Regions from separate parts of the Brenneria populi genome, predicted to be linked through region 1. Evidence: predicted binding sites of a transcription regulator. Region 1 holds the regulator's gene; each other region holds the start of a gene.

Region 1 (10,517 bases):
CCAACATCAACCACAGAGAACGCAAAAAACCGAAATTGGCGCCCGACGTCGTCAGCAACATATTGTTCGGACCCGGCGTAATGGCGGCGACCCAGAGAAAACCTAACATCGACAGAAACAAACTCAATTCCATGTAATGGGCGCTCCTCACCCCGAAGCAATTTTGCGGTTATATCCCCGTCATACTTCAAGTTGCCTATGCGTTGACGTCGTTGCCCGCCCCCGCGGGAGCGCCGCAGGCGGATTTGTCGCAGCAATGCCGCCCTCCTGCAACTCGAATTATTTAGGGTATAGTTGTAAAGCATGGACTGTTAAGCGGCGGCATTGAAGCTAACAGCGTGATATTGATTGCACAACATTTTTTCTGGACAAATATCGTGATCATTCCCTGGCAACAGCTCGAACCTGAAACACTGGAAAATCTCATCGAATCCTTCGTTCTCCGCGAAGGCACGGATTACGGCGAGCAGGAGCGGACGCTGCCGCAGAAGGTTGCCGACGTGCGCCGGCAGTTGGAGTCCGGCGCCGTGGCGCTGGTATGGTCGGAGCTGCATGAAACCATCAACATCATGCCCCGCGACCAGCTTAGCGCCGGCAGACATCACCTAAGCTGAAGGCCAAAAAGAAGATGCATCGGCATCATTAACCATGCTAACAATGGTAGAAACCTTTTCAGCCGACTGAAACCTTGTTTTTTGATGACGCGGCTCCGTGAAGCGCCGGAGCGAGCGTCACCATCATGGAGTGAAGCGCCTTATGTCACATAAGCACCCGATTATTGCGGTTACCGGCTCCAGCGGCGCGGGAACCACAACGACCAGCCAGGCATTCCACAAGATTTTTCAGCAGTTAAACATGCGCGCCGCCCGGCTTGAGGGCGACAGTTTTCACCGCTATACCCGTCCGGAAATGGATATGGAGATCCGCAAGGCGCGGGATCTCGGCCGTCATATCAGCTATTTCGGCCCGGAGGCCAACGACTTTAGCCTGCTCGAGCAATCCTTTATCGAATATGGTCAGCACGGACGAGGGAAAACGCGTAAATACCTTCATACCTACGATGAAGCCATTCCCTACAATCAGGTGCCCGGCACATTCACGCCGTGGGAGCCGATGCCCGAGCCGACCGACGTGCTCTTTTATGAAGGGCTGCACGGCGGCGTCGTTACCGCTCAGCACAATGTGGCGCAGCATGTCGATTTGCTGGTCGGCGTGGTGCCTATCGTCAATCTGGAGTGGATTCAAAAGCTGATCCGCGATGTGAACGAACGCGGCCACTCGCGCGAAGCGGTAATGGATTCGGTCGTTCGCTCCATGGAAGATTACATCTCCTACATTACGCCGCAGTTTTCACGCACCCATATCAACTTCCAGCGGGTTCCCACCGTGGACACCTCCAATCCGTTCGCGGCAAAATCGATCCCTTCGCTGGACGAGAGCTTTGTGGTGATCCATTTTCAGGGGCTGGATAATATCGACTACCCCTATCTGCTGGCGATGTTGCAGGGATCGTTTATTTCTCATATCAATACGCTGGTGGTGCCCGGCGGGAAAATGGGGCTGGCGATGGAGTTAATTATGGCGCCGCTGGTGCAGCGGTTGCTGGAAGGGAAAAAAATTCAATAGCCCGACGGATAGGCGCGGCATAACCCGTCGGGTCAATACCGCGCGACGTCGGCTCGGAGCGCTACGCCAACTCCCTGACTTCATGACTGTGGGTCACCTCCACCGCCTGGCTCAGCATCAGCGCCACCGAGCAGTACCGTTCCGCGGAGAGCGCGACCGCGCGCGCTACGGCTTTTTCGGTCAACCCTTTGCCGCTTACGATAAAATGCAGGTTGATATGGGTAAACAGGCGCGGCGCTTCCGCTTTCCGTTCTGACGTAAGCTTAACCTCGCAGTCGGCGACGTCATTACGCCCTTTTTGCAGTATCGATACCACATCGATCGCGCTGCATCCGCCAACCGACATCAATACCATTTCCATCGGGCTCGGCGCTTTATCCCCCGAATTGCCATCCATTAAAACCTGATGTCCGGAAGATGATTCGCCAAGGAATGTTAAACCTTCAACCCACTTCACTCGAGCCCGCATGGCGCCCTCCGCTAAAAATTTTTTGAAATTTTATATCGTTACTGTACAAAATCATCTGATAACCAGAGCTTTATCATGCTGAGGTGAGACAACACAAGACACGTCCTTCAAGCTGTGTTAAAAACAACAGCAGAATCTGCCTTATTCTGGACAAACTCAGATGCCGGGAGATGATGACGTCGCCAGATAAAGGCTTCAGTATATTCCCGGACGTCGCTCTGCCTACACTGAATTTGAACTTTTAACAGTAAATACGCCGTACAGGGAACTCTGAGCCCTGTGATTTGCGCAGTGACTGACAACAGAGGATGATATCGAATGGTTCTCGGCAAACCGCAAACAGACCCGACTCTCGAATGGTTCCTTTCTCATTGCCATATCCACAAGTATCCATCGAAGAGTACGCTTATTCACCAGGGTGAAAAAGCAGAGACGCTTTACTACATCGTGAAAGGCTCTGTCGCCGTGCTGATCAAGGATGAAGAAGGCAAAGAGATGATCCTTTCTTACCTTAATCAGGGCGATTTTATCGGCGAGCTCGGCCTGTTTGAAGAGGGTCAGGAGCGCAGCGCCTGGGTGCGGGCGAAAACGGCTTGTGAAGTCGCTGAAATTTCCTATAAAAAATTCAGACAGCTGATTCAGGTGAACCCCGACATTCTGATGCGTCTGTCTGCTCAGATGGCCAGCAGGCTGCAGGTGACGTCGGAGAAAGTCGGCAATCTGGCATTCCTTGATGTCACCGGGCGTATTGCTCAGACCCTGCTGAACCTGGCGAAACAACCGGATGCCATGACCCACCCGGACGGCATGCAAATAAAAATTACGCGTCAGGAAATCGGCCAGATCGTCGGCTGTTCACGTGAAACCGTGGGGCGGATCCTGAAAATGTTAGAAGACCAAAACCTGATCTCCGCGCACGGCAAAACCATCGTGGTTTACGGCACCCGTTAAGCCGCAATATGATTCGACGATAAAAAACGTGAGAGTATTCTCACGTTTTTTTCCGCACGTAGGGAATGACCCGTCAGGGCAGAACTTTCGCTGACTGGATCACAATCGGCTTGGTGGGCACATTCTGATAAGGGCCGACGTTTTCGGTTTGCACCTGGGCGATTTTATCCGCCACATCCATCCCTTTCACCACTTTACCAAACACCGCATAGCCGAAATCACGCTGCCCATGATCGAGGAACGCATTGTCCGCCACGTTGATAAAGAATTGGCTGGTGGCGCTGTCTTTTTGCGCCGTACGCGCCATAGAAATGGTGCCGCGCAAATTGCGCAAGCCATTATCCGCTTCGTTAACGATCGCCGGATTGGTCGCTTTCTGCTTCATGTCGCTGGTGAAGCCGCCCCCTTGAATCATGAAGCCGGGGATCACCCGGTGAAACGTCGTCCCGTTATAAAAGCCGCTATTAACGTACTCGACAAAATTCTTCACCGAAACCGGCGCTTTTTGATTATCCAGCGCCAGTTCAATATTTCCTGCCGACGTGGTCAGTAAAACATGCGTTGTGCCGGAAGCGGCAAACGCCGGAGAAAAAGCGGTGAGAGAAATAAAGGCTGCCGCCGCAACCAGAGTACGTTTGAGCATGAGAATTCCTTTTTGAAGAAATCGACTACAGAAAGCGTAGTGATTGTAAGTATCCGCACCCGCCAACGCCACCCATTTACTTTTTTTTACGTACGGAATGCCTACCGTAACCCATCATCAGATACCGTACGGCTTGATGCCGGCTTTATTATTAAGGCCTCGCAGTCCGCGCCGCGATCGTTGATGGGTAACGACACAAAGAGTCAGTGAATTATTATTCGACAGCCCATTGAAAAAACAGCATTTTCGCCTATATGATGGTCGCGGTCTGGAAAATGCGCGCCGCACGGTTACGGGAAATGGCGTTCAGGTCAAAGACAGCAGCGTAGCTTATCCAGCGTCGACGGCCGCGGCGCGACGGATAAGAGATCGCCATCGATATTGCTCTTCCGTATTCTGTCCCGGCGGCAGGCGGCTTTTATCAACCCTAATTATCAAGAGGCACCACATGGATTTCCTGCCAATATTCTGTCAGTTACGCGACAAGCACTGTTTGCTGGTGGGCGGGGGAGAAGTGGCGGAACGCAAGGCCAGACTATTATTGGATGCCGGAGCCATTCTTACGGTGAACGCCATCGGCTTCAACGACAAATTTATTCACTGGCAGCAAGAAAAGCGGGCGACCCTGGTTCAGGGATCGTTCGATCCCAAGCTGTTGACGGGCACATGGCTGGTCATCGCCGCCACCGACGATAGCGAAATCAACAGGCAGGTTTACGACCATGCCAGCCAACGGCAGATTTTCTGCAACACCGTGGATGACCCGCAGAGCGCGAGTTTCATTATGCCGTCCATCATCGACCGCTCGCCGCTGATGGTTGCCGTCTCTTCCGGGGGAAGCGCGCCGGTGCTGGCGCGTATACTGCGTGAAAAATTGGAAAGTCTTCTGCCGCAGCACCTTGGCAAGCTGGCCGCCTTTGCCGGAGAACTGCGTCAGCGCGTGCAAAGCCGCTTCAGAAAATCGGATACTCGCCGTCGCTTCTGGGAAAAACTGTTTATTCACGATCGGCTGCTGCAATCGCTGGCGAATGACGACGCCGCCAGCGTCCAGCGCCTCACCGAGCAACTATTTTCTGAACCGCTCGATGACAGAGGGGAAGTAACGCTGGTGGGCGCGGGCCCCGGCGACGCCGGGCTATTAACGCTGAAAGGCTTACAGAAGCTACAGCAGGCGGATATCGTGGTTTACGATCGCCTGGTTTCAGAGGGGGTGCTTAACCTGATAAGACGCGACGCCGAGCGTATTTTCGTCGGCAAACAGTCGGGACATCATTGCATTCCTCAGGAACAGATTAATCAGCTGCTGCAGGAAAAAGCGCTGGCGGGAAAACGGGTCGTACGGCTGAAAGGCGGCGATCCTTTCATATTCGGCCGCGGCGGCGAGGAGCTGGAGCATTTGCGACAGGCCGGAATCCCCTTCTCTGTGGTGCCGGGCATTACCGCCGCCTCCGGCTGTTCGGCCTATAGCGGCATCCCGCTGACGCACCGCAACTACTCTCAGGGAGTACGGCTAATCACCGGCCATGTCCAGCATGACGCCGAGCTTGATTGGGCCAGTCTGGCGGCCGAAAAACAGACGCTGGTGTTCTACATGGGCCTGCAGCAGGCCGATTATATTCAGCGAAAATTGATAGAACAGCAGCTTCCTGAAACCGTACCGGTGGCGCTGGTCGAAAATGGCACTTCCACGGCGCAGCGGGTATTCGCCGGGCAGCTGTCGCAGCTTGGGGAGCTGGCAAAACAGGCCGTTAGCCCGAGCTTAATCATTGTCGGTAATGTCGTCGGCCTCAGAGAAAAACTGAACTGGTTTACCCAGCCGGCAGAATAACCGCCGGGCGCTTTTGCTATCCGAACGCCGCCGGCCGCGCGGAGAGAAACAAGGATCGCGACGCGCCAGCGCACCAAAATAGATCGCAAAGCCAAAATAGTGCAACACATGCACTATTTTGGTTACCTCCCGGCGAACAGAGCGACTCTTCTCCCCTCGCCTTCCATCCCGGCGATCATTTTCCCATTAAATTCATATTATTTTATAAGCAAAATATATGAATAATTAGTCAGTCGCCGAATCAACAAAAAGTGGCCTGGATATTGCTTAGTTCCCTAAGTACTTCAACAGAATAGCAAAGCGATACCCGGCTGAAATCCCGCAGACCCGGTCTGGACATATCTCTCTGTTTGTCTCTGAAGAAGCTACCTATCCGCATCGTCGTTCCCGAACAGGGTGAGCGGTCCTCTGATCACAAAAAACGTTCTGTATCTATCGGTATCGGAACAATAAATCGTTGGGAGCTATCTGTGGAAGAAGTGACTTTCTGGCAACTCATCAGTTTTGGTGAAAATGGCTGGGGAAAATTATTACTGATCGGTATGGGCATGACGCTGGCGCTGGCGTGCGGCGGGTTTCTGCTTGGCGCGCTGATCGGCACGCTCGGCGCCTGGGCGAAAATCTGCGGCAACCGTCCCGCGCGCTATCTGGCTGACGCCTACACCACGATCGTACGCGGCGTGCCCGATCTGCTTATCATCTATTTGCTCTATTTCGGCGGCAGTTCGGCGTTAACCACGATCGCCAATCTATTCGGCAGCAATGAATTTTTGGGCCTTCCCGGTTTTGTCGCCGGGGTTATCGCCGTCGGCGTCTCTTCCGGCGCGCAGCAGACAGAAGTGTTCCGCGGCGCGTTTTACGCCTTATCCAAAGGCGAGATCGAAGCGGCCAAGGCCTGCGGTATGTCAACCATGCTGCGCCTGCGGCGCATCATCATGCCGCTATTGCTGCGCCATGCGCTCCCCGCGCTGGGCAACGTTTGGCAATTGGTGTTGAAAGCCTCGGCCCTGGTATCCGTTACCGGCGTCGCCGAACTGCTGAGCCAGTCCCAGACCGGCGCCGGTTCGACAGGCAAACCGTTTGATTTCTTTATGGCGGCGGCGATGCTTTATCTGCTTATCTCTCTCTGTTCCGGCTGGATCATGCGCCGGACGGAAGCCTATTATTCCCGGGGTGTGAAACGCTGATGGATTTTTCTTTTATTTATGAAACGTTTCTGGAAATTATTCCCGGTATTCCCTTAACCCTGCAACTGGCGATCGGCTCCGTATTTCTCGGGTTCTTTCTGGCGCTGGGCCTGGCGTTAATGCAGATTGGCGGCAACCCCGTGCTACGCGGCATCGCCCGTACCTATGTGCTGTTTTTTCGCGGTACGCCGTTACTGGTGCAGCTATTCCTGATCTATTACGGACTGGGACAATTCTCCTGGATCAGGGAAAGCGTTCTCTGGCCGTTGCTGCGCGAGCCTTATTGGTGCGCGCTGCTGTCCCTCAGCCTGTGTACCGGCGCTTACGCCAGCGAAATTATCCGCGGCGGACTGCAGTCCGTCCCCGCAGGACAGATCGAAGCCGCCCGCGCCTGCGGCATGCCGACGCTGATGATTTTCAGACGCGTTATTTTTCCGCAGGCGTTGCGTCAGGCGCTGCCCGCTTACGGCAATGAATTGATCTCCATGATCAAATCCACGTCATTAGCGTCCATTATTACGCTGATGGAAATTACCGGCATCGCGGCGCGCATCATCTCTGAAACTTACCGGGCGCTCGAAGTGTTCCTGATCGCCGGCGCGATCTATCTCTTTATCAACCTTATTCTGACGCGTCTGCTGATATGGGCGGAATATAGCGTCACGCCTCACTTACGCGCGCCTGTCGCACAGCCGACGGCAAAAAAAATTAAGAAATTGGGAGATATCCAATGACCACGCCAGCGATTAGCCTGCGAAACATTCATAAAAGCTTCGACTCTCTGGAAGTGTTGAAAGGGATCTCTCTTGATGCCAACCAGGGAGAGGTGGTTTCCATTCTCGGTTCGTCCGGTTCGGGAAAATCCACCTTATTGCGCTGCATCAATATGTTGGAGCTGCCCGATCGGGGCGAAATCATCGTCGACGGCGAGACGATCGCCATGCAAACCAATCGCAAGGGGCAGAGCCGCCCGTCCAACCTCAAGCAGATCGAACGCATACGTTCACGGCTCGGGATGGTATTTCAGAACTTCAATCTGTGGTCGCATAAAACCGTATTGGAGAACGTGATCGAAGCGCCGGTGCACGTATTAAAACGCCCGCACGCGGAGTGCGTGGAGCACGCCCGGCACCTGCTGGAAAAAGTAGGGCTGGCCGATAAACAACATTATTACCCCGCCCACCTCTCCGGCGGCCAGCAGCAGCGGGCGGCCATCGCTCGCGCCTTGGCCATGGCGCCGAAAGTCATGCTGTTTGACGAACCGACCTCCGCGCTCGATCCGGAGCTGGTCGGCGAAGTTTTGCGCGTTATGCGCGCGCTGGCCGATGAAGGGATGACCATGCTGGTCGTCACCCATGAGATGGACTTCGCCCGCGAAGTCTCTAATCGCGTGGTCTTTTTGCATCAGGGCGCCATCGAGGAACAGGGAACGCCGGAACAGGTTTTCACCGCCAGCCAGTCGGCCCGTTTCCGTCAATTTATCGCCAGTTGGTAATGTAACAAACCCATTATTAAAGCTATTTACACCGGGAGAAGATCTTTATGTTGAAATCAAAATTAAAAACCATCGCCTGTTCACTGTGCCTGGCAAGCACGCTGATCGCCGCATTCAGCGCGTCCGCCGCGGAGAAGAAATGGACCACTGTACGGCTCGCCACCGAGGGAGCATACTACCCTTATAACTTCACCAAGCCGGACGGCACGCTAGACGGTTTTGAAATCGATCTGTACAAAGTGCTGTGCGACAACATGCAGGTGAAGTGCGAAATGATGGTGCAGCCATTTACCAGCTCGATTCCTGCGCTGAACGCAGGTAAGTTCGACGCCATCATCTCCGGGATGTCCGCCACCGACAAACGTCGTGAAGTGATCGACTTCAGCCAGCCATATACCCAGGCCGGACAAACCTTTGCAACCTTGAAATCCAGCCCGTTGGCCAAAGAAATGCCGGATATGGGCAAACGCTTCTCGATGAAACCGGAAAACGAAGCGGCGACATTGGCGGAAATTGAAAAACTGAAGCCGCTGCTGAAAGGCAAAACCATAGGCGTACAGTCCGCTTCAATCGCCAGCACCTTCCTGGATAAATATTTCAAAGGCGTAATGACCGTACGTGAGTATAAAACCACGCAAGAGCAAGATCTCGATCTGAAAGCAGGACGCGTGGATTTGGTGATCGCGTCGGCGGCTTACCTGACCGGCGTCACCCAAAAACCGGGCAACGAAAGTATCGTTCTGCCTGGACCACAGTTTGTCGGCGGCATTCTGGGCAGCGGCTCATCGGTCGGCCTGCGTAAATCCGATCCGGAATTAACCGCCCTGTTTAACTCGGCGATTGAGAAAGCGAAAAACGACGGCACGCTGAAAACGCTGAGTGAAAAGTGGTTTGGTATGGATACCGCGCCGCTCTGAGTTCTCTCAGCGATCGCACAATCCATATTTATTACCCAGCGAGAAACGAGTCTACCTAAATGAATGCGACACAAACTGAAGAGACATTGCCGCCGATCGACCCAAACATCGTAGAAGAGATCTGCGCATTGATCGCGGCGAAACGACAACAATTCTGCACGCTCAGCGACGCTATCTGGGATACGCCGGAGCTGAACTATGAGGAGCGCCGCTCCGCCGCGCGGCACGAGGCCGTGTTGCAAGCGGAAGGATTCCGTCTGACGACCGGCATCGCCGGCATGCCCACCGCGTTGCTGGGCGAATATGGCTCGGGCTCGCCGGTTATCGCCATCCTGGGCGAATATGATGCCTTACCGGGCCTAAGCCAGGCGGCGAACGTCGCCGAACCCAGGCCGTTGGAAAATGGCGGCAATGGACACGGCTGCGGACACAACCTGCTGGGCAGCGCGTCGCTACAGGCGGCGACCGCGGTTAAAGATTACCTGCGACAGCATAATCTGCCGGGCACCGTTCGCTTTTACGGCTGTCCCGCGGAAGAAGGCGGCTCATCCAAGGGCTTTATGGTAAAAGCCGGCGTGTTTGACGATGTGGATATCGCCATCTGCTGGCACCCTGCGGCGTTTACCGGGGTGAATAGCCCGGCGTCGCTGGCCTGCAACGAACTGAACTTCTACTTTAAAGGCCGCGCCTCCCACGCCGCCAGCAGCCCGCATCTGGGACGCAGCGCGCTGGACGCGGTGGAGCTGATGAACGTCGGCGTCAACTATATGCGCGAGCATATGCCCTCTTCCGCCCGCGTGCATTACGCGATTACCGACAGCGGCGGCCATGCGCCCAATGTGGTGCAGGCCAACGCCACCGTCCGCTACCTGGTGCGAGCCCGGCAACTGCCGGAGCTGCATCAGTTAGTGAACCGGGTGAAAAAAATCGCCGAAGGCGCCGCGCTGATGACGGAGACCGCGGTCAGCCATGAAGTGCTCAGCGGGGATGCCAATCTGCTCGGCAACGCGCCCCTGGAGCATCGGATGCATGAGCATTTGCTGGCGCTGGGTCCGATTGCGTTCGACGAACAAGACCGTCAGCTCGCCGCGAAATTCCAAGCGGCGATGACGACGGAAGATATCACCAACTCTTACGCCCGTTTCGGACTGAAACCTCAGCCTGGGCAGGCGCTGCATGAAGGCATTTATCCGCTTTATAGCCCCGACCCCGCCTTTATCGGCTCGACGGACGTCGGGACGGTAAGCTGGGTGGTGCCGACCGTGCAGATCCGCGCGGCGACCTACGCCATCGGCACGCCGGCCCACTCATGGCAGTTGGTCGCCCAGGGGAAAGCGGCGGCGGCGCACAAAGGAATGGAATATGCCGCCAGGGCGATGGCCTCGCTGGCGATAGATCTGC
Region 2 (10,517 bases), on a different contig from region 1:
GACAGCGAATCCGTCAGGATCGCGCTCGGCGTTATCGCCTTTGTTTCCATTCTGTTCGGCAACCTGATGGCGGTGTCGCAAAATAACATCAAGCGGCTGCTGGGGTACTCGTCCATTGCGCATATGGGGTATCTGCTGGTGGCGCTGATCGCGGTGCAAAGCCATCAGCTAGCGCTGGAAACCGTCGGGGTTTATCTGGTCGGCTACCTGTTCAGCAGCCTCGGCGCGTTTGGCGTGGTCAGCCTGATGTCCAGCCCCTATAGCGGCCCGGACGCCGAGTCGCTGTTCTCCTACCGCGGCCTGTTCTGGCATAAGCCGATTCTGTCCGCGGTGATGACGGTGATGATGCTGTCTCTGGCCGGTATTCCGATGACCCTGGGCTTCTTCGGCAAGTTCTATGTGCTGGCGACGGGGGTCAATGCCGAGCTGTGGTGGCTGACCGTTACCGTCGTGGTGGGCAGCGCCATCGGTCTTTATTACTATCTGCGCACCATGGTCAGCCTGTATCTGCACGCGCCTAAAGAGCTGCAGCGCGATACGCCCAGCAACTGGGCGCTGACGGCGGGCGGCGTGGTGGTGCTGATTTCGGCCATCGCGGTGCTGGTCTTGGGGGTTTACCCGCAGCCGTTGATCTCGCTGGTTCAGTTGGCCCAGCCCATGATGTAGCCGCTTAGTCCGACGGGCGTGACGAAAACCGCCGCGGGTGATGAGCCTGCGGCGGTTTTTTTCTTTCCCGCGGCGCTACGCGATGCAACGTCCGCCGCTTTAGGAATGGTCCGTGCTTAAACGCCATAATAGATACGCAAAATTGTCTATAGTTAATAAGACAATTATGTTTCATTCATAACGGGAGTATTGTATGGCGGAAGCAAAAAAACAGCCTGAAGAGATTGGCGTCGATGACGATCTGAAGCTTTTGTCCGACACGCTGGATGAATTACTGCGCTATTCCGGCGATCAGGCGGATAAAGCCTATCTTGAATTGAAGACCAAGGCTGAAAAAGCGCTGCTTGAGGTGAAAACCAGAATCGGCGCGACCGACAGTTACTATGCCCGGGCCAAACAGGTCGCTGATAAGGCGGATATTTACGTACATGACAAGCCCTGGCATGGCATCGGCATCGGGGCCACCGTCGGTCTGGTGCTCGGGCTGTTGTTGGCCAGACGCTAACGATGGCGCGCCGGCCGCGGCTGATATTCGCCGCAGTCCGGCATTCATTCCGCGCGCGCAGAAAGGCCGCGCGCAGAGCGCTCCGGTTACGCCGCCGGCCGATAAGCGTTGGCGATGCGTAACTACCGCCGCGCTTTATGGCTGGTAGTAATAAACATTCTGATCGAAACAGCGATCGCCGATTTTCTCGGCGTTTTTGCGCTGGTGATGAAAACGAAAGCCAATCCGCTGAGCCAGCGCGTTGCTGCGCGGGTTGGCTACCGAGGCCCTAATAACGCACTTATTCAAGACGCCTGCGTTAATGTAGGCATTCACCATGGTTCGCACCGCTAACGAAACAATGCCCTTGCCCTCGAATGGTGCGGCGATCCAATAACCAATCACGCCTTCTTGGTCCCTGATCGTATTGAATGAGACGATACCGGCAATATCCCCGTCCCAGCGGATAATGTAGACCGCGGCGGCGCCCGCGGCGAACTCGCTGCGGTTCGCCCTTATCGTGTTCAGCGTATCCGCGACGCAGGTTACCGAATCCGGCCAGGGCAGGGTAAGACGCAGACGCGATTTCTCTTGTTGCACCAGGGAGAAAAGGGCATCGGCATCGCTCTCCTCTTGCAGGGTTAAATGCAGATGCGGCGGATGATGTAGTTCACTAAGCGTTCTCACGCGGTCCTCTCCTGTATCCGATCTATTATTCATTGTCGCCATATGTGGCCGTATGCCCGATCCGGCTGTTAAATCCTATACCCGCAGCGTACCGTCAATAAGGGTTACGCTATGCCCGCCGACCCAAGGCTCGTCATTCAGATATACCACGGATATCCGGCCGTCGCTCTGAAGTTTGGTGCCTTGCCTAACGCGGTAATCAAGCTGTTGCGAGGCGTCGCTATCCGGGTAGTGCTGTTGGCGCAGAATACAGGCCAGACAGGCATTGGCGCTGCCGGTGACCGGATCTTCCTTGATGTGGCCCAGCTCGATATAAAACGTGCGGACTTCGTAATCCGTCGGAATGGCGTTGTCGTGCGGCCCGTAGACGGCGATGCCGTTGATGCGGCAGGCCGCCTGCAAATCGGCCAGCGATTGCGCGTCCGGCGCGACCTCCAGACAGCTCCTGGCGTCGTCCATGCGTATCATCAGCCAGCTTATGCCCATACGCACCGTGGCCGGGGCGTAGCGCTTATCTATTCTGGCGCTGCCGAGCGTGCGCTCCAGCAAGGGGGTGAGGGTGGCATCAAAAGGCTCGATGGTGGCCGGCGGCACGTGAAAAGCCAGCGAGTCGTCGTCATTAATATTGATCGGCACCAGGCCGATGCCGCTTTGTTGGATAATCTGCCCGGGGGATTTGGTCGGAAAGCCCGACTCCAGCAGCGCGTGCGCCGTACCCAGCGTTGGGTGCCCGGCAAACGCCAGCTCCTGCTCAGGGGTAAAGATGCGCACGCCGTAGTCGGCCAGCGGATTGGTTGGCGGCACGACAAAGGTGGTTTCCGACAGGTGGGTCCAACGGGCGATATTGCGCATCTGTTCGTCGCTCAGGCCGTCGGCGTCGAGAACGACGGCCAAAGGGTTCCCCTTGAGCGGCTGCCGGGTAAATACGTCGATTTGTTTAAAGCGTCGCTGTTGTGGCATAAGGCACTCTTTCCTGACATCCCGCTATTTTTCAAATCGCGCTTATGGACGCGGGATGAAATCCAGGGGCATAGATGATGAGATCGCTAATTATGGCTGTAAATCAGCGCGTTGTCTTTCGCTTCGCACGCCGTTTCTTCATGTCGATGGCAATCCCGGGTTAAATCTCGCGCACAGCTGGCCGCGATTATGGGTAGTGCTGTTCACTTAAGCCGATTTTTAGGGGAAACACAGGGGGAGGTTCCCGTAGGGACGCCTCACCCCTGTGGTCGCCCCGTGTATCTCGATACTTAAACGATCGGCATTACCGCGATTATAGGGGGCTTTTGTGGCATAATGCGGCCAACATCACATTCTGACTTGAGTAAGTTCTGTGCTAAGTACCAACAATATCACGATGCAGTTTGGCAGTAAGCCATTGTTTGAAAACATTTCAGTTAAATTCGGCGGCGGTAATCGCTACGGCCTGATCGGCGCCAACGGCTGCGGTAAATCCACCTTTATGAAAATACTGGGCGGCGATCTGGCGCCCAGCTCCGGCAATGTTTCCCTCGATCCCAACGAGCGTTTGGGGAAATTGCGTCAGGATCAGTTCGCTTTCGAAGAGTACAGCGTGCTGGATACCGTCATCATGGGGCATGCCGAGCTCTGGGCGGTGAAAGAAGAGCGCGATCGCATTTACGCGCTGGCCGAGATGAGCGAGGCCGACGGCTATAAAGTCGCCGATCTGGAAGTGCAGTATGGCGAGATGGACGGCTACAGCGCGGAAGCGCGAGCCGGAGAACTGCTGTTGGGCGTCGGTATTCCTTTGGAGCAGCATTATGGTCCGATGAGCGAGGTGGCGCCCGGTTGGAAACTGCGCGTTCTGTTGGCGCAGGCGCTGTTTTCCGATCCGGATATCCTGCTGCTTGATGAACCGACCAACAACCTGGATATTGATACCATTCGTTGGCTGGAGCAGGTGCTGAACGACCGTAACAGCACCATGATCATTATCTCCCATGACCGCCACTTCCTGAACATGGTGTGTACCCATATGGCGGATCTGGACTACGGCGAGCTGCGTATTTATCCCGGTAACTATGATGAATATATGACGGCGGCGACGCAGGCGCGCGAGCGCCTGCTGGCGGACAACGCCAAGAAGAAAGCGCAAATCTCCGAGTTGCAGTCGTTCGTCAGCCGGTTTAGCGCCAACGCCTCCAAATCCAAGCAGGCGACTTCGCGCGCCCGCCAGATCGATAAAATTCAGTTGGAAGAGGTGAAAGCCTCCAGCCGTCAGAATCCGTTTATTCGCTTCGAGCAGGATAAGAAACTGTTCCGCAACGCGCTGGAGGTGGAGGCGCTGGCGAAAGGGTTTGATAACGGACTATTGTTCAGCAAACTTAATCTAATGATCGAGGTCGGGGAGAAGGTCGCCGTCCTGGGAACCAACGGCATCGGGAAGTCGACGCTGCTGAAAACCCTGGTCGGCGATCTCCAGCCCGATAGCGGCACGGTGAAATGGTCGGAAAACGCGAAGATCGGCTATTACGCTCAGGATCACGAATATGAATTCGACGACGCGCTGACCGTGTTTGACTGGATGAGCCAGTGGAAGCAGGGGAGCGATGACGAGCAGGCGGTGCGCAGCGTACTCGGGCGTTTGCTGTTCAGCCAGGACGACATCAAGAAAAAAGTGAAGGTGTTGTCCGGCGGCGAGAAAGGCCGCATGCTGTTCGGCAAGCTGATGATGCAGCGTCCTAATATTTTGGTTATGGATGAGCCGACCAACCACATGGATATGGAGTCCATTGAGTCGCTGAATATGGCGCTGGAAATGTATGAAGGCACGCTGTTGTTCGTCTCCCACGATCGGGAGTTCGTCAGCTCCCTGGCGACCCGTATTATTGAAATGACGCCGAACAAAACGATCGATTTCAGCGGGAATTATGAGGATTACCTGCGCAGCCAGGGTATCCAATAACGGTCTTAATTCGCTTCGTGCTGTTTTAATCAGGACGGCATGGCTGATAGCCATGCCGTCTTTTTATTAACATTTTTCATGATTCTTTATATTTTTTACGCAGATAAAAATAATCCGCCGATATTTATTCGTTAAGCATTGCCCTTAAACGGGAATTTAAAATGCGAGTTATTTCACTCTCCATTTTTAAACTAAAAAATCTAAAGTAAGTAATTTTTTCTTATGGCGAAGAGTACGCCGTCCCAAAGATGGTCAATCCAGGAAATAAATAAATTAAAATAATGTGTTTTGAGAAATTTTGATGTTTATCAAAATATTAAGCTAGTCGTTTTCCGAGATGGCCGATGAGGTTAATCGGTTTAGCTAACGAAAAATAAACGCATGGATAATTTATGATGGCTATTGAGATTATTTCTCATTTAAACAAAACGCCTTCTTTTAAATAGAGCCCATACGCATAAGGTCACAGTTATAAAAGAAATAAACCGCTTATTGTCCTGACGATTGATGAAGATCAAGTCTGTTAAATAAACTTCCTCATTACCATACCCACACACATATCGCGTGTTACTCCGTTCGGGTTACAGGAGAATAATAAAAAATGAGTGGGGAAAATTTAATGATTTCCCATCACGGTATTAATCGCCGTGATTTTATGAAGTTATGTGCAGCACTGGCGGCATCAATGGGATTGGCGGACTCCGCCGCCGCGGAAATCGCGCAGTCGATAGGCTCTACGCAGCGTCCGCCGGTTATCTGGATCGGGGCGCAAGAGTGTACCGGGTGTACGGAGTCTCTGTTGCGGGCGACGCATCCAACGATTGAAAATCTGCTGTTGAACACCATCTCGCTGGAATATCACGAAGTGCTGTCCGCCGCTTTCGGCGAACAGGCGGAAGAAAATAAGCATCGTGCTATTGAGCAATATAAAGGGAAATACGTTCTGGTCGTTGATGGATCCATCCCCATCAAAGACGGCGGCATCTACTGCATGGTGGCGGGGAAGCCGATCGTCGAGCATATCCGTGAGACGGCGGAACACGCGGCGGCGATCGTCGCTATCGGTTCTTGCTCAGCCTGGGGCGGCGTTCCGGCCGCCGGCAGCAACCCCACGGGCGCGGTCAGCCTGCAGGATGTCCTGCCGGGGAAAACCGTGATTAATATCCCCGGCTGTCCGCCGAATCCGCACAACTTTCTGGCGACCGTCGCGCATATCATCACCTATCAGCGTCCGCCCGCGCTTGACGCCGAGGGCCGTCCGACGTTTGCCTACGGCCGCTTGATTCATGAAAACTGCGAACGCCGCCCGCACTTTGACGCCGGTCGCTTCGCTAAAGAGTTCGGCGACGAAGGACATCGGCAGGGGTGGTGTCTCTACCATCTGGGCTGTAAAGGGCCGGAAACCTACGGCAACTGTCCGACGCTGGAATTCTGCGACGTCGGCGGCGGCATTTGGCCGGTCGGCATCGGGCATCCTTGCTATGGCTGCAACGAGAAAGGCATCGGTTTTACCAAAGGCATTTTTCAGTTGGCCAACGTGGAAAATCCGACGCCGCGGGTGGAGAAACCGGACGTCCATAGCCCTGAAGGCGGCCATATCTCAACCACGGCTACGGGATTAATCGGCGGCGTGCTCGGCGTGGTTGGCGGCGTCAGTCTGATGGCGGTGCGCGAGCTGGGGCGTCAGCAAAAGCAGGCGGCGCAAAAAAACAGTCAGCAGGATGCTGGAAACGCACCACGGGAGGGTTAGGCCGTGAACAGACGCAATTTTTTCAAGCTGGCCTCCGCCGGCGCGTTGCTGGCCGGCACGCCGTTGGCGGGGCAGGCCGCGGCGACCAATAAACCGCCGATCCCCGGATCGCTAGGCATGCTTTACGATTCGACGCTGTGCGTCGGCTGTCAGGCCTGCGTCAGCGAATGTCAGCAGCTCAACAAGCTGGACTACAAGCCGGACAGCAAAATCTACGCCGGCGGCGATCCCGCCTGGTCGAACAACGATAAGCTCAGCCCTTACACCAATAATATCATTCAGGTGTGGCGCTCAGGCGACGGTAAAAACAAGGATCAGGTTGAGAACGGCTACGCCTATATCAAAAAACAGTGCATGCACTGCGTCGATCCGAACTGCGTTTCGGTTTGTCCGGTCTCGGCGCTGAAAAAAAACCCAAAAACCGGCGTCGTGCATTACGACGCCAGCGTTTGTACCGGTTGTCGTTACTGTATGGTCGCCTGCCCGTTCAACATCCCCAAATACGATTATGAGAATCCGTTCGGCAAACTGCATAAATGCGAGCTCTGCAATCAGCCGGGGCTGGAGCGCTTAGATAAGGGCGGCCTGCCGGGATGCGTGGATGTCTGCCCCACCGGCGCGGTTATTTTCGGCACCCGCGAAGCGCTGCTGGCGGAGGCGAAACACCGGCTCTCCCTGCAGGCGGGGGAGGAATATCGCTATCCGCGCCAGACGTTGGCCAAGAAGGATACGTATCTCCATACCGTGCCCAAATACGACCAGTATGTTTATGGCGAGAAAGAGGCGGGCGGGACGCAGGTGCTGGTTTTGGCGGGCGTGCCTTATCAGAATCTCGATCTGCCGGAGCTGGCCGAACTCTCTACCGGCGCGCGTTCCGAGCATATTCAGCACACGCTGTACAAGGGGATGGTCCTGCCGTTGGCGGTACTGGCGGGCCTCTCCGTACTGGTGCATCGCAATACCCGCGCGGACCGGCTGGATCACGACGACGCGCAGGCGGGTAAAAAACAGGAGAACGATCATGACGGCGCATAAAGCGAGTCCATTGGGGGGACGTCTGGTCAGCTGGCCGGTGATGTTGCTGGCGCCGTTTGTCATGCTGTGCGCGCTGCTGATTGTCAAACGTCTGGTGTTCGGCATCGGGTCGGTCGCCGCGCTAAACGGGGGCTATCCCTGGGGGATCTGGATCGCCTTCGACCTGCTGGTCGGCACTGGTTTCGCCTGCGGCGGCTGGGCGCTGGCCTGGGCCGTCTATGTTTTTAACCGCGGGGAGTACCACCCGCTGGTGCGTCCGGCGCTGTTGGCCAGTCTGTTCGGCTACTCGCTGGGCGGCCTGTCGATCACCATCGATGTCGGCCGTTACTGGAACCTGCCCTATTTCTATATCCCGGGTTTCTTTAATACCTCATCCGTGCTGTTCGAAACCGCGGTCTGCATGACGATTTATATCGGTGTGATGGCGCTGGAGTTCGCGCCGGTGGTGTGCGAACGCTTTGGCTGGAAAGTGTCGCTCAAGCGATTAAATAAGGTGATGTTTTTTATTATCGCCCTGGGCGCGCTATTGCCGACCATGCACCAGTCGTCCATGGGGTCGCTGATGATTTCCGCCGGCTATAAGGTGCATCCGCTGTGGCAAAGCTATGAGCTATTGCCGCTGCTGTCGCTGCTGACCGCCTTCATCATGGGCTTCTCCATCGTGATGTTCGAAGGTTCGCTGGTGCAGGCCGGGCTGAAGGGCCGCGGCGCGGATGAGAAACCGCTGTTCGCCCGCTTGACGCGCATCCTTCAGGTCTTGCTGCTGCTGTTCGTGGCGCTGCGCTTCGGCGAAATCATCTGGCACGACAAGACCAGTTATCTGCTCAAGGGCGACCGCTTTGCGCTGACCTTCTGGTGCGAAGCCGCGTTAATGATTTTCCCGCTGATCATGTTCCGCTTCAAACGCTGCCGCGATGACTCGCGCCTGCTGTTTTTAGGCGCGCTGAGCATGCTGTTCGGGGCGGCCGTATGGCGGCTGAGCTATTCTATGCTGGCTTTCAACCCCGGCGGGGGCTACCACTACTTCCCGGCGACATCGGAAGTGTTGATCTCCATCGGTTTTGTCGCGATTGAAGTCTGCGCATACATCTTGTTAATCCGGCTGCTGCCGGTACTTCCCGCGCTGGAAGGCGTTCATAAGAATTATCAGGCCGAGGTAAAGCATGAGCCAACGCATCACCATTGATCCTATTACCCGCATTGAGGGGCACCTGCGCATTGACTGCGAAATCGAACAGGGAAAAGTCACTAAAGCCTGGTCGTCCGGCACCATGTGGCGCGGTATGGAAGAGATTGTTAAAGGCCAGGATCCGCGCGATGCCTGGATGATCGTGCAGCGTATTTGCGGCGTCTGCACCACGGTGCATGCCATCGCATCCGTGCGCGCGGTGGAAAACGCGCTGCAGCTGAATGTTCCGGTTAACGCGCAGTATATCCGTAACCTGATCCTGGCCGGGCATAGCATCCATGACCATATCGTTCACTTCTATCAGCTCTCCGCGCTCGACTGGGTTGACGTCACCTCGGCGTTGAACGCCTCGCCGCAGAAAGCGGAAGCGTTGCTGAAAGGGCTGTCCGACTGGCCGCTGAACAACGCGGCGGAGTTCACCAAGGTGCAGCAGAAGCTGAAAGATCTGGTGACCAGCGGCCAACTGGGCATTTTCGCCAACGGCTACTGGGGTCACCCGGCGATGGCGCTGCCGCCGGAAGTCAACCTGATCGCGGTCGCCCACTATCTGCAGGCGCTGGAGTGCCAGCGCGACGCCAACCGTATCGTGGCGATCCTCGGCGGTAAAACGCCGCATATCCAGAACCTGGCCGTGGGGGGCGTCGCCAACCCGATCAATCTGGACGCGCCCAGCGTGCTGAACCTGGAACGCCTGATGTATGTGAAGTCGTTTATCGATCGCCTGGGCGATTTTATCGAGCAGGTCTACAAAGTAGACTGCGCGGTGATTGCCGCCCACTATCCCGACTGGCTGACGCTGGGCAAAGGCGCCGATCACTATCTCAGCGTGCCCGAGCTGCCGACGGACAATAAAAACGGCAGTTTCCTGCTGGCCGGCGGTTATCTGGAAAACGGCGATTTCGCCAAATTCCGCCCCATCACCAGCCATAACGACAAGTTTTTGATTGAAGGCATCAAAGAGAGCGGCAAGCATGCCTGGTATCAGGATGATGAACCGCTGGCGCCGTGGGAAGGGCTGACGCGTCCCAACTATACCGGCTGGCAGGACGACGGCAAATATTCGTGGGTGAAATCGCCGACCTTCTACGGCAAGACCGTGGAGGTCGGGCCGTTGGCGTGGCTGCTGTGCGGCCTGGCGGCCAAGCATACGGAGACGGAAAAACACTTCGCCGAGGTGACCGCCGCGTACCAGAAGCTGACCGGGCGGAAACTGGAGGTGGAACAGCTGCACTCCACGCTGGGCCGGGTTATCGGCCGCACGGTGCACTGCTGCGTGCTGAAAGATTCGCTGGCGCAGCAGTGGCAGGCGCTGGTGACCAATATCGGCAACGGCGATCATCAGACTTTCATCAAGCCCGATCTGTCGCCGGATACCGAGTTCCGCGGCGTCGGCTTCGGTGAAATGCCGCGCGGCATGCTGTCGCACTGGGTCGTGTTTAAAAACGGCAAGATTACCAATTACCAGGCGGTGGTGCCCTCTACCTGGACATCCGGCCCGCGTAACTTCGACGGCGTTCCCGGTCCTTACGAGCAGTCGCTGGTCGGCACGCCGGTCGCGGATCCGCATAAGCCGCTGGAAGTGGTGCGCACCATCCACTCTTTCGACCCGTGCATGTCCTGCGCGGTGCATATTGTGGATACGGTAAGCGGCAATGAAGTGACCCGGGTCAAGGTGCTGTGATGAATATACTGGTGTTGGGTATCGGTAACCTGCTGCTAAGCGACGAAGCCGTCGGCGTACGCATTGTCGAGGAGTTGGAACGGCGCTATCAGTTTACGC
Region 3 (10,517 bases), on a different contig from region 1:
AAACGCTTTTCCAGCACGCTGATAAAGCCGGCGAGGCGTTGCGGCTTTTCATATACCCAGGTTTGCGACTGCGGAAGATAAACGTTGCGCACCAGCGGAGCGCTTTCCCGCCAGTAGTCCGCGTCAATAAAAGGGTGCGCCAGCGTAGTGCTTTCCAGCCAGAGCGACATCAGCGGCTCCAGATCCCGCGCTCGGTATTCGCGGATCATGGCGCCAGGTCCTGCCGGCGGAAACAGTCGGCGACGTGGTCGTTAACCAGTCCGCCGGCCTGCATAAACGCATAACAGATGGTGGACCCGATAAATTTGAAGCCGCGTTTTTTCAATGCCTTCGACATGGCGTCTGAAATAGCGGTTTTGGCCGGCACGTCGGCGAGGGACGCCGGGCGGTTAAGCTGCGGCTGATTGTCGACGAACGACCAGACAAAACGGGAGAAGTCTTCGCCCTGACTCTCCATCGCCAGCCAGGCGCGGGCGTTGGCGATGATGGCCTCTATCTTTCCGCGGTGGCGAATGATGCCGCTGTCTTGCATCAGCGCATCGACGTCCGCCGAAGTCATTTGGGCGATGCGGCGCGGATCGAACCGATGGAAACAGCGGCGGTAGTTTGCGCGTTTTTTCAGCACGGTAATCCAGGAAAGCCCGGCCTGCTGACCCTCAAGACAGAGTAGCTCAAACAGTTTTTGGCTATCGGTGCAGGGTTTTCCCCATTCGTTATCGTGATAATCCAGATATAACGGATCCTGGGTGACCCAACCACATCGTTTCATCGCTTTATCCTATCGTTAAGCTCTGGATACGGATTGTTATTTAGTGAGGTTGCTGATATTGATATTGCGCCATCATGACATTTTAACTGCTGTATATGCAACCAGCCTTATGCGTCCGGCGTGCGGTCGGCGATGAAGCTATCTAACAAAAGCGATAATGAGTAACAGTCGGGGGACGGGGAATGGCGGTTGAATGGATTTTAGCCTATCTGGCTTTAGGGGCGGTCGTTGGTTTTATGGCCGGACTATTGGGCATCGGCGGCGGCGGCATCATGGTTCCGCTGCTGACGGCGATGTTCGCCGCTCAGGGCGTGCACAATGCGCATCTGGTGCATCTGGCGCTGGGCACGTCGATGGCGGCGATTGTGATTACGGCGATTTCCAGCCTGCGCACTCACCATCAGCATCAGGCGGTGTTATGGCCGGTGGTTTGGCGCATTACGCCCGCTATCCTGATCGGCACCTTCGCCGCCACCTGGCTGGCGACACTGCTGCCGACGCGGGCGCTGGCGATCTTCTTCTCCTGCTTTATGGCCTATGTCGCGCTGCAAATGGTGCTGAATATCAAGCCTAAACCACAGCGCCAGTTGCCCGGCAACGCGGGGATTTCGCTGGCCGGACTGTGCATCGGCGGCATTTCCGCGCTGGTGGCTATCGGCGGCGGTTCATTAACCGTCCCTTTTCTGACGTGGTGTAACGTGCGTATACAACAGGCCATCGGCACCTCGGCGGCGGTCGGTCTGCCCATCGCGCTGGCGGGGGCGCTGGGATACATGATAAACGGCTGGTCGGCGGACGGATTGCCCTCCTACAGCCTCGGCTATGTTTCTCTGCCGGCGGTGGTGCTGATTTCGGCGGTAAGCTACTTCACCGCGCCGGTCGGCGCCCGCTTGGCCCACCGTTTGCCGGTCGCCACCCTGAAAAAAATCTTTGCCGGTCTGCTGCTGCTGCTAAGCCTGAAGATGCTGCAGACGGTGTTTGCCGGTTGAGTCGCCGGGCCGCCTGCGGCGGCTTCAACGGGGCGCGGCTGGCGGATGGGCCGCGCAACAAGGCCAACGCAGGCAGCTTGAAGTATGAGGGGATACCTTGGCCGTAAAATAGCATCGATATGAACTTGTTGCCGCATTCCGGCTGTATATCTCGCACTCAGAGGGTATACTGACGCCTTTCATTGTCAATCCACTGTATCGCGTGCGAATCCAAATGCAAAAGTTTGATACCAAGACCTTCCAGGGCCTGATCCTGACGTTACAGGATTATTGGGCGCGCCAGGGCTGCACCATCGTTCAACCATTGGACATGGAAGTCGGCGCAGGCACTTCACATCCGATGACCTGCCTGCGGGCGCTCGGCCCGGAGCCGATGGCGACCGCCTATGTACAACCGTCCCGCCGTCCTACCGATGGCCGCTACGGCGAAAACCCCAACCGTCTGCAACACTACTACCAGTTCCAGGTCGTCATTAAGCCCTCTCCCGACAATATCCAGGAGCTGTACCTTGGCTCTTTGCAAGCGCTGGGGCTGGATCCGACGGTCCACGATATCCGCTTCGTGGAGGATAACTGGGAGAACCCGACGCTGGGCGCCTGGGGGCTGGGCTGGGAAGTGTGGCTGAACGGTATGGAAGTGACCCAGTTTACCTACTTCCAGCAGGTCGGCGGTCTGGAGTGCAAGCCGGTCACCGGCGAGGTGACCTACGGTCTGGAACGTCTGGCGATGTACATTCAGGGCGTGGACAGCGTTTACGATCTGGTCTGGAGCGACGGCCCGTTGGGCAAAACCACCTACGGCGATGTGTTCCACCAAAACGAGGTGGAGCAATCGACCTACAATTTCGAACACGCCGACGTCGATTTTCTGTTTACCTGCTTCGAGCAGTATGAAAAAGAGGCTCGGCACCTGCTGGCGCTGGAAACGCCGCTGCCTCTGCCCGCCTACGAACGTATTCTGAAAGCGGCGCACAGCTTTAACCTGCTGGACGCGCGCAAGGCGATCTCCGTTACCGAACGTCAGCGCTACATCCTGCGTATTCGTACCCTGACCAAAGCGGTGGCCGAAGCCTACTACGCTTCCCGCGAGGCGCTGGGCTTCCCTTTGTGTACCAAGAACATAAGCGATAAGAAAGAGAGCTAAGAGGCAGCCATGACTGACAAGACTTTTCTGGTGGAAATCGGCACGGAAGAGCTGCCGCCGAAGGCTCTCCGTAATCTGGCGGAATCTTTCGCCGTGAACTTCGGCGCGGAGCTGGACGCCGCCGGCCTGACCCACGGCGACGTGGAATGGTTCGCCGCGCCGCGCCGCCTGGCGCTGAAAGTGGCGAACCTGAGCGACGCGCAGCCGGATCGCGAAATAGAAAAACGCGGCCCGGCGATAGCGCAGGCGTTTGACGCCGCGGGCAAGCCGACCAAAGCGGCCGAAGGCTGGGCGCGCGGCTGCGGCATTACGGTCGATCGGGCTGAGCGCCTGAAAACCGATAAAGGCGAATGGCTGCTGTACCGCGCGCAGGTTAAAGGCGCGCGGACCCAGGCGCTGCTGGCGGGCATGGTCGGCGCATCGCTGGCTAAACTGCCGATCCCGAAATTGATGCGCTGGGGCGATAAAGAGACCCAGTTTGTGCGCCCGGTGCACACCGTCGTCATGCTGCTGGGCGATGAGCTGATCCCGGGACAGGTGCTGGGGATCGATTCCGCCCGCACCCTGCGTGGCCACCGTTTTATGGGCGAAGCGGAGTTCACCATCGACAGCGCCGAGCAATATCCCGGCATCCTGCTGGAGCGCGGCAAAGTGATGGCGGATTACGCGGCGCGTAAGGCGAAAATCAAACAGGACGCAGAATCCGCCGCGCGCAAGATTGGCGGTAACGCCGATCTGAATGACGCCCTGTTGGAAGAAGTGGCCTCGCTGGTGGAGTGGCCGGTGGTGCTGACCGCCAAATTTGAAGAGAAATTCCTGGCGGTGCCGGCGGAAGCGCTGGTGTATACCATGAAAGGCGACCAGAAATACTTCCCGGTTTACGACGACGACGGCAAGCTGCTGCCGAACTTTATTTTCGTCGCCAATATTGAATCCAGCGACCCGCGGCAGATTATCGCCGGCAACGAGAAAGTGGTGCGTCCGCGTCTGGCGGATGCGGAGTTCTTTTTCAATACCGACCGGAAAAAACGTCTGGAAGATCATCTGCCGCGTCTGGAAAGCGTGCTGTTCCAGCAGCAGCTCGGCTCATTGCGCGATAAAACCGATCGTATTCAGGCGCTGGCAGGCTGGATCGCCGAACAGATCGGCGCCGATGTGAATCACGCTACCCGCGCGGGCCTGCTGTCCAAGTGCGATCTGATGACCAACATGGTGTTTGAATTTACCGACACCCAGGGCGTGATGGGCATGCACTATGCGCGTCATGACGGCGAGGCGGAAGATGTCGCCGTCGCGCTGAACGAGCAGTATCAGCCGCGCTTCGCCGGCGACGATTTGCCCTCTTCCCCGGTGGCCTGCGCGCTGGCGATTGCCGACAAGATGGACTCGCTGGCGGGGATCTTCGGCATCGGGCAGCATCCGAAAGGGGACAAAGACCCGTTTGCGCTGCGCCGCGCGGCGTTAGGGGTATTGCGCATCATCGTTGAAAAGCAACTGCCGCTGGATCTGCAAACGCTGACGGAAGAAGCGGTGCGCCTGTACGGCGACAAGCTGACCAACGCCAAGGTGGTGGACGACGTGATTGAGTTTATGCTCGGCCGTTTCCGCGCTTGGTATCAGGAGGAAGGGCACAGCGTGGACACCATTCAGGCGGTGCTGGCGCGCCGTCCGACCCGTCCGGCGGATTTCGACGCCCGGGTGAAGGCGGTGAGCCATTTCCGCACGCTGGACGCTTCCGCCGCGCTGGCGGCGGCCAACAAACGGGTTTCCAATATTCTGGCGAAATCCAGCGATACGCTGAATGAGCAGGTGAATGCGGCGGTTCTGAAGGACCCTGCGGAAATCAAATTGGCCACCTATCTGGTGGTGTTGCGCGACAAGCTGGAGCCGCTGTTCGCCGCGGGACGCTATCAGGAAGCGCTGGTTGAGCTGGCCGAACTGCGCGAACCGGTCGACGCCTTCTTCGATCAGGTGATGGTGATGGCGGACGACGAGGCGGTGCGCGTCAATCGCCTGACGCTGCTTGACGCGCTGCGTAACCTGTTCCTGAAAGTGGCGGATATTTCGCTGTTGCAGTAGTGCCTTCACGCCCTCTCTTCGCGCTGAAAAGGGGGCGTTTATCCCGGATACGCCCGCCGGCGGGCGTATCAACGCGCGGGCGGGGAATAAACCGACGCTGTTTTTCATCGTCGTCGGAATATTTCATCCTGTACGACGCGACCGGATGAAAACGCCTTTTGGGGCTAATTGATTAACAGGTAAATATAAATTAAACATCATTTTATTAACGAACATAATTAATTCACATTCCACATTTTCAACATTCCTGCGGTTATTTTTACGTATATCAATGATGCCGTTTTAATTAACTATCCCCCTAAAAAAGTGTTGGTTTTATTCGGTTTCATTTTTTATGAAATAGAATAAAGATCACAATTATCACCCGATGCCACGGTTATACTGCGAAGAAATTCAGGCTATGCCTGGTTTAAATGGGAGTAGAAATAAAATAATAGCATGATGTTATTCAGCGCTTATGCCAATAGGCGTTATGTTCGTTATCTTTCAAACTTCAGGTAGGCTGGTTCTTGCTCGCCCCGTAGGCGGCGTTCAACCTGCTTCTGGCTGATTTTTCAGTCTCCCCAGTCAGTTACTGGCGTAAAATCTAGGGGATTAAATAAGATGTCGGGTATTTTTTTGCTCCTAGAAAATAATGAATAATTATTTTTAAATTCAGTTAAGTAACAATGAATTGTTTTTCAAGGCATATGGTTTACGTAAAGAAATCGCGCTGACGCCGGCTCAGCAGGAGAAAATCCATAAATGGGGCGAATAATAGAGCCAACGCAGATGCAGCGGAAAAAGGTATTTAATCTCTTGATGACCAGACAGAGGCGCAGTCCTGTTGTTGAACGGCTGGAATGAAAAAGAATAAAAATAATATACTCTAAATAATTCGAGTTGCAGGAGGCGCCGGCAAACCCGGCGCCGCATTGTGCAAGTTGAAATACGACGGGTAAAGCCGGGGATTTCCCCCCCGATGGCACCGTGACTCTCTGTTTGCCGTAGCACTATTTTATATAGCTTACTATTAATTACAGGAGTTCATTATGAGTGCGATTAATTTTTCCATCCCGCGTGATATCACCTACGGCGAAAATGCGCTGGCGCGGCTTACCTCCCTGCGGGGCAGCCGGGCGGCGATCGTTACCGGCGGCAGTTCGATGAAACGGCATGGTTTTTTGGCTCAGACCGAGAAACTGCTCAATCAGGCCGGGATGGATTGCCTGCTGATTGACAACGTCGAGCCGAACCCCTCCGTGGCGACGGTGCAGCGCGGCGCCAAAGCGATGCTTGAATTTCAGCCGGACTGGATCGTGGCGATTGGCGGCGGGTCCGCTATCGATGCGGCAAAAGTCATGTGGTGTTTCTATGAGCATCCGCATCTTACGCTGGCGGATATCCTGCCCGTCGGCGCGATGCCCCCGCTGCGCAACAAGGCCAAGTTCGTCGCCATTCCCTCCACCAGCGGCTCGGCTTCGGAAATCACCGCATTTTCCGTGATTACGGATACGGAAAGCCATATTAAATACCCCATCGTGGCGTCGGATATGGTGCCGGATATCGCGATTCTCGATCCGGCTATTCCGGCGACCTGTCCGCCGCACATTACGGCGTATTCGGGGATGGATGTGCTGACCCACGCGCTGGAGGCCTATGTCTCTACCGCCGCCAGTTCGTTTACCGACCCCTACGCGCTGGAAGCGATTCGGCTGGTATTCGAGAATCTGGAAACCGCCTACCTCTCCCCCGACAATATGCAGGCGCGTTTCCATATGCATAACGCCTCCGCGCTGGCGGGGATCGCTTTCACCAACGCCTCCCTGGGAATCATTCATTCGCTGGCGCATAAGATCGGCGGCGAGTTCGGCGTTACCCACGGACTGGCCAACGCCATCATGCTACCGTACGTGATTCAGTTTAATCGCCACTGGACCCATAAATATCAACAGATTGAGAAGCGTTTCGGCATTATCAATCTGGCCGAGGCCATCCGCGATCTGAATCATCGGCTAAACATTCCCGATACGTTCCGCGAGTGCGACGAGGTGGATTTCAGCGAAGATAAATTCACTCAAGTGCTCGACCGCATGAGCCAGAATGCGCTGGACGACCCCTGTACGCTAACCAATCCCGGCCATCCGAAAGTGGAAGATATGAAGGCGCTGTATACCGTCTCTTACTACGGAAGCTAACGGCGGCCGTCCGGCGATGCTAACGCCCGTTCTCGACGCGTCGGGAGCGGGCGTTATTTTTTGCGCGCGCCTGATGAACGCGTTACGCGGATCGACTAACCGATAGCGCGTTTCGCCCGTCCGATTCGCCATTCAATCGCAAATAAATTGTGATTTCTCTCCCATAAATTGAACAAATGCATGTTACGAAATTGTGATTTGCATCACATCTTCGTTACTCCCAAAATGCGCAAATTTTGTACAAAAACGCCTTTTTTTGTGATTAACATCACTTATTTGCGCCCATTTTGCGTGTCAGAAATGTGATCTATATCACAAAATTCCATCTGATTGCTAAGTGAAAACAGAATGTTAGAGTCCGACCTGCATACGGGGATGCGGACGGAAATTGCTCACTCCGTCTCACGATCATGACCACGCGCTCTCATTGTCAGCGCGTTCAATAGGAGTGTGTTTTTATGCTTTCACCAGACATCAAGATCAAAGTTCAGAACTTTGGTCGCTTTCTTAGCAACATGGTGATGCCCAACATTGGCGCATTTATCGCCTGGGGTATTATTACCGCGCTATTTATTCCTACCGGCTGGCTGCCTAACGAAACGCTGGCGAAACTCGTCGCGCCGATGATCAGCTATCTGCTGCCGTTGCTGATCGGCTATACCGGCGGTCGCCTGGTCTTCGGCGAACGCGGCGGCGTGGTCGGCGCCATCACCACGATGGGGGTGATCGCCGGGACGGATATTCCCATGTTTATGGGGGCGATGATTGCCGGCCCGCTGGGCGGCTGGGCGATTAAGCGTTTCGACGGCCTGGTCGACGGCAAAATAAAAAGCGGTTTTGAAATGCTGGTCAACAACTTCTCCGCCGGTATTATCGGCATGCTGTTGGCGATCCTGTCGTTTCTGGCCATCGGCCCGCTGGTCGAACTGTTCTCTCAGGCGTTGGCCGCCGGCGTTAACGTGATGGTGCGCAACGGCCTGCTGCCGTTAGCCTCCATTTTCGTCGAGCCGGCAAAAATTCTTTTCCTGAACAACGCCATTAACCACGGCATCTTCTCGCCGCTCGGGATTCAGCAGGCGACCGAAACCGGCAAATCCATTTTCTTCCTGATTGAAGCGAACCCCGGTCCCGGCCTGGGCGTGCTGATCGCCTATATGCTTTTCGGCCGCGGCAACGCGAAAGAGTCCGCTCCGGGCGCCGCCATCATCCACTTCTTCGGCGGGATTCACGAAATTTACTTCCCTTACGTGCTGATGAATCCGCGTCTTATTATCGCCGTTATCCTCGGCGGGATGACCGGCGTGTTTACGCTCGGCCTGCTGGGCGGCGGTTTGATCTCTCCGGCGTCTCCCGGATCGATTCTGGCGGTGTTGGCTATGACGCCAAAAGGCGCCTACTTCGCCAATATCGTAGCGATTGTGGCGGCATTCGCGGTGTCTTTCGTGGTTTCCGTTATTTTGCTGAAAAGCGCGAAAAACAAAACGGAGGAAGATCTTGGCGAAGCCACCCGTCGTATGCAGGCGCTGAAATCGTCGGCAAAAGAAGCGGATCGCGCCGAGGTCGGCGTCAGCGGCGATTTGAGCACCGTGCGTAAAATCATCGTCGCCTGCGATGCCGGGATGGGCTCCAGCGCCATGGGCGCCGGCGTGCTGCGTAAGAAAGTGCAGGACGCCGGGCTGAAAAATGTTTCCGTAACCAACTGCGCAATCAATAACCTGCCGCCGGATGTCGATCTGGTGATTACCCACCGGGATCTTACCGAGCGCGCGCTGCGTCATGCGCCGCAGGCTCAACATATCTCGCTGACCAACTTCCTTGATAGCCGGCTGTATAGCGATCTGGTCGCCCGCCTGACCGCCGCGCAAGGCAGCGCCTCTCCCGCCGCGCCGGAAGCCGCGGCCGCCAAACCGGATGTCGCCGGCGAAGGGGCGAAGCTGTTCCAGCTTGGCGCCGCCAACGTTTTCCTCAACCAACATGCAACCACCAAAGAACAGGCCATCCGTTTCGCCGGCGAACAGCTGGTGAAAGGGGGCTACGTCGAGCCTGCCTACGTCGACGCCATGCTGGAGCGCGAAAAACTGACGTCGACCTATCTGGGCGAATCCATCGCGGTGCCGCACGGGACGATCGAAGCCAAAGATCAGGTGCTGAAAACCGGCGTGGTTTTCTGCCAGTACCCCGACGGCGTGCGTTTCGGCGAAAACGACGATGAGGTCGCGCGCCTGGTCATCGGTATCGCCGCCCGTAATAACGAACACATTCAGGTAATTACCAGCCTGACCAATGCACTGGACGATGAATCCGTGATTGAGCGTTTGGCGCATACCCAGAACGTACAGGACGTGCTCGACCTGCTGTCGGGCACAAAGAGCGCCTGAGTTTACGGTGACGCCGCCCGCGCGGGCGGCCTCTTGTCAGCATGTTGTTTTAAAAGGGTAAAGCATAATGAAAGCATTACATTTTGGTGCTGGAAATATCGGTCGTGGATTCATCGGTAAACTGTTGGTCGACGCCAATATCGAACTGACCTTCGCGGACGTGAATCAGCCGCTGTTGGATGCGCTGAACCAGCGCAAAAGCTATCAGGTTCGCATCGTGGGAGAGCAGACGCGGCTTGATACCGTCAGCAACGTCAGCGCCGTTCATAGCGGCAGTCCGCAAGCGGCGGCGCTGATTGCCGACGTCGATCTGGTCACGACGGCCGTCGGGCCGCAAATTCTGGAAAAGATCGCCGGCGCCATCGCGCAGGGGCTGGTGAAGCGCCACGCGGACGGCAACGCGCGCCCGTTGAATATTATCGCCTGTGAGAATATGGTGCGCGGCACCAGCCAACTGAAACAGCATGTGCTGAAGCTGCTGCCGGCCGATCGGCAAGAGTGGGTGGCGCAGCATGTGGGTTTCGTCGATTCCGCCGTCGATCGTATCGTACCGCCTTCCGAAGCCGGCAGCGACGATGTGCTGGCCGTGACGGTTGAAACTTTCAGTGAATGGATCGTCGACCAGACGCAGTTTAAAGGAACGCCTCCGGCCATCCCGGGCATGGAGCTGACCGATAACCTGATGGCTTTTGTCGAACGCAAACTGTTTACGCTAAACACCGGTCATGCCATCACCGCCTATCTGGGCCGGCAGCTTAAGCATCAGACGATTCGCGACGCCATCCTCGATCCTAACGTACGCGCCGTGGTTAAAGGCGCGATGGAAGAGAGCGGCGCGGTATTGATTAAACGCTACGGTTTCGATCCGGCGAAACATGCGGCCTATATCAATAAAATTCTCAGCCGTTTTGAAAACCCCTACCTGCATGATGACGTCGAACGCGTGGGGCGTCAGCCCTTGCGTAAACTGAGCGCCGGCGA

What was found. Region 1 encodes CRP, which controls carbon source genes, mostly activating them, when cyclic AMP is high. Its sites were predicted from a motif close to ATGTGANNNNNNTCACAT; they were not measured.
Region 2: VSX58_RS13295 (ABC-F family ATPase) is a predicted target of CRP. The motif match lies at 3,134-3,151, and genes of this name have one in related genera.
Region 3: VSX58_RS15920 (PTS mannitol transporter subunit IICBA) is a predicted target of CRP. The motif match lies at 7,459-7,476, and genes of this name have one in related genera.

The regions. Positions count from the first base shown of each region.
Region 1 is NZ_JAYWTM010000014.1:137,114-147,630, reverse strand. Features, by position in the region: gene VSX58_RS14780 (LysE family translocator) at 1-133, opposite strand, end outside; gene VSX58_RS14775 (YheU family protein) at 378-614, shown strand; gene VSX58_RS14770 (phosphoribulokinase) at 757-1,626, shown strand; gene VSX58_RS14765 (OsmC family protein) at 1,688-2,095, opposite strand; gene crp (cAMP-activated global transcriptional regulator CRP) at 2,414-3,046, shown strand; gene ppiA (peptidylprolyl isomerase A) at 3,120-3,689, opposite strand; gene cysG (siroheme synthase CysG) at 4,138-5,517, shown strand; gene VSX58_RS14745 (ABC transporter permease) at 5,988-6,704, shown strand; gene VSX58_RS14740 (ABC transporter permease) at 6,704-7,438, shown strand; gene VSX58_RS14735 (ABC transporter ATP-binding protein) at 7,435-8,199, shown strand; gene VSX58_RS14730 (transporter substrate-binding domain-containing protein) at 8,247-9,116, shown strand; gene VSX58_RS14725 (M20 family metallopeptidase) at 9,176-10,517, shown strand, end outside.
Region 2 is NZ_JAYWTM010000011.1:111,927-122,443, reverse strand. Features, by position in the region: gene nuoN (NADH-quinone oxidoreductase subunit NuoN) at 1-666, shown strand, start outside; gene elaB (stress response protein ElaB) at 860-1,171, shown strand; gene VSX58_RS13305 (GNAT family N-acetyltransferase) at 1,307-1,870, opposite strand; gene VSX58_RS13300 (PhzF family phenazine biosynthesis protein) at 1,913-2,797, opposite strand; gene VSX58_RS13295 (ABC-F family ATPase) at 3,171-4,763, shown strand; gene hybO (hydrogenase 2 small subunit) at 5,365-6,513, shown strand; gene hybA (hydrogenase 2 operon protein HybA) at 6,517-7,548, shown strand; gene hybB (Ni/Fe-hydrogenase cytochrome b subunit) at 7,535-8,734, shown strand; gene hybC (hydrogenase 2 large subunit) at 8,712-10,418, shown strand; gene VSX58_RS13270 (HyaD/HybD family hydrogenase maturation endopeptidase) at 10,418-10,517, shown strand, end outside.
Region 3 is NZ_JAYWTM010000017.1:42,572-53,088, reverse strand. Features, by position in the region: gene VSX58_RS15950 (N-acetyltransferase) at 1-209, opposite strand, end outside; gene VSX58_RS15945 (DNA-3-methyladenine glycosylase I) at 206-769, opposite strand; gene VSX58_RS15940 (sulfite exporter TauE/SafE family protein) at 952-1,758, shown strand; gene glyQ (glycine--tRNA ligase subunit alpha) at 1,973-2,902, shown strand; gene glyS (glycine--tRNA ligase subunit beta) at 2,912-4,981, shown strand; gene VSX58_RS15925 (iron-containing alcohol dehydrogenase) at 6,013-7,158, shown strand; gene VSX58_RS15920 (PTS mannitol transporter subunit IICBA) at 7,617-9,536, shown strand; gene VSX58_RS15915 (mannitol-1-phosphate 5-dehydrogenase) at 9,604-10,517, shown strand, end outside.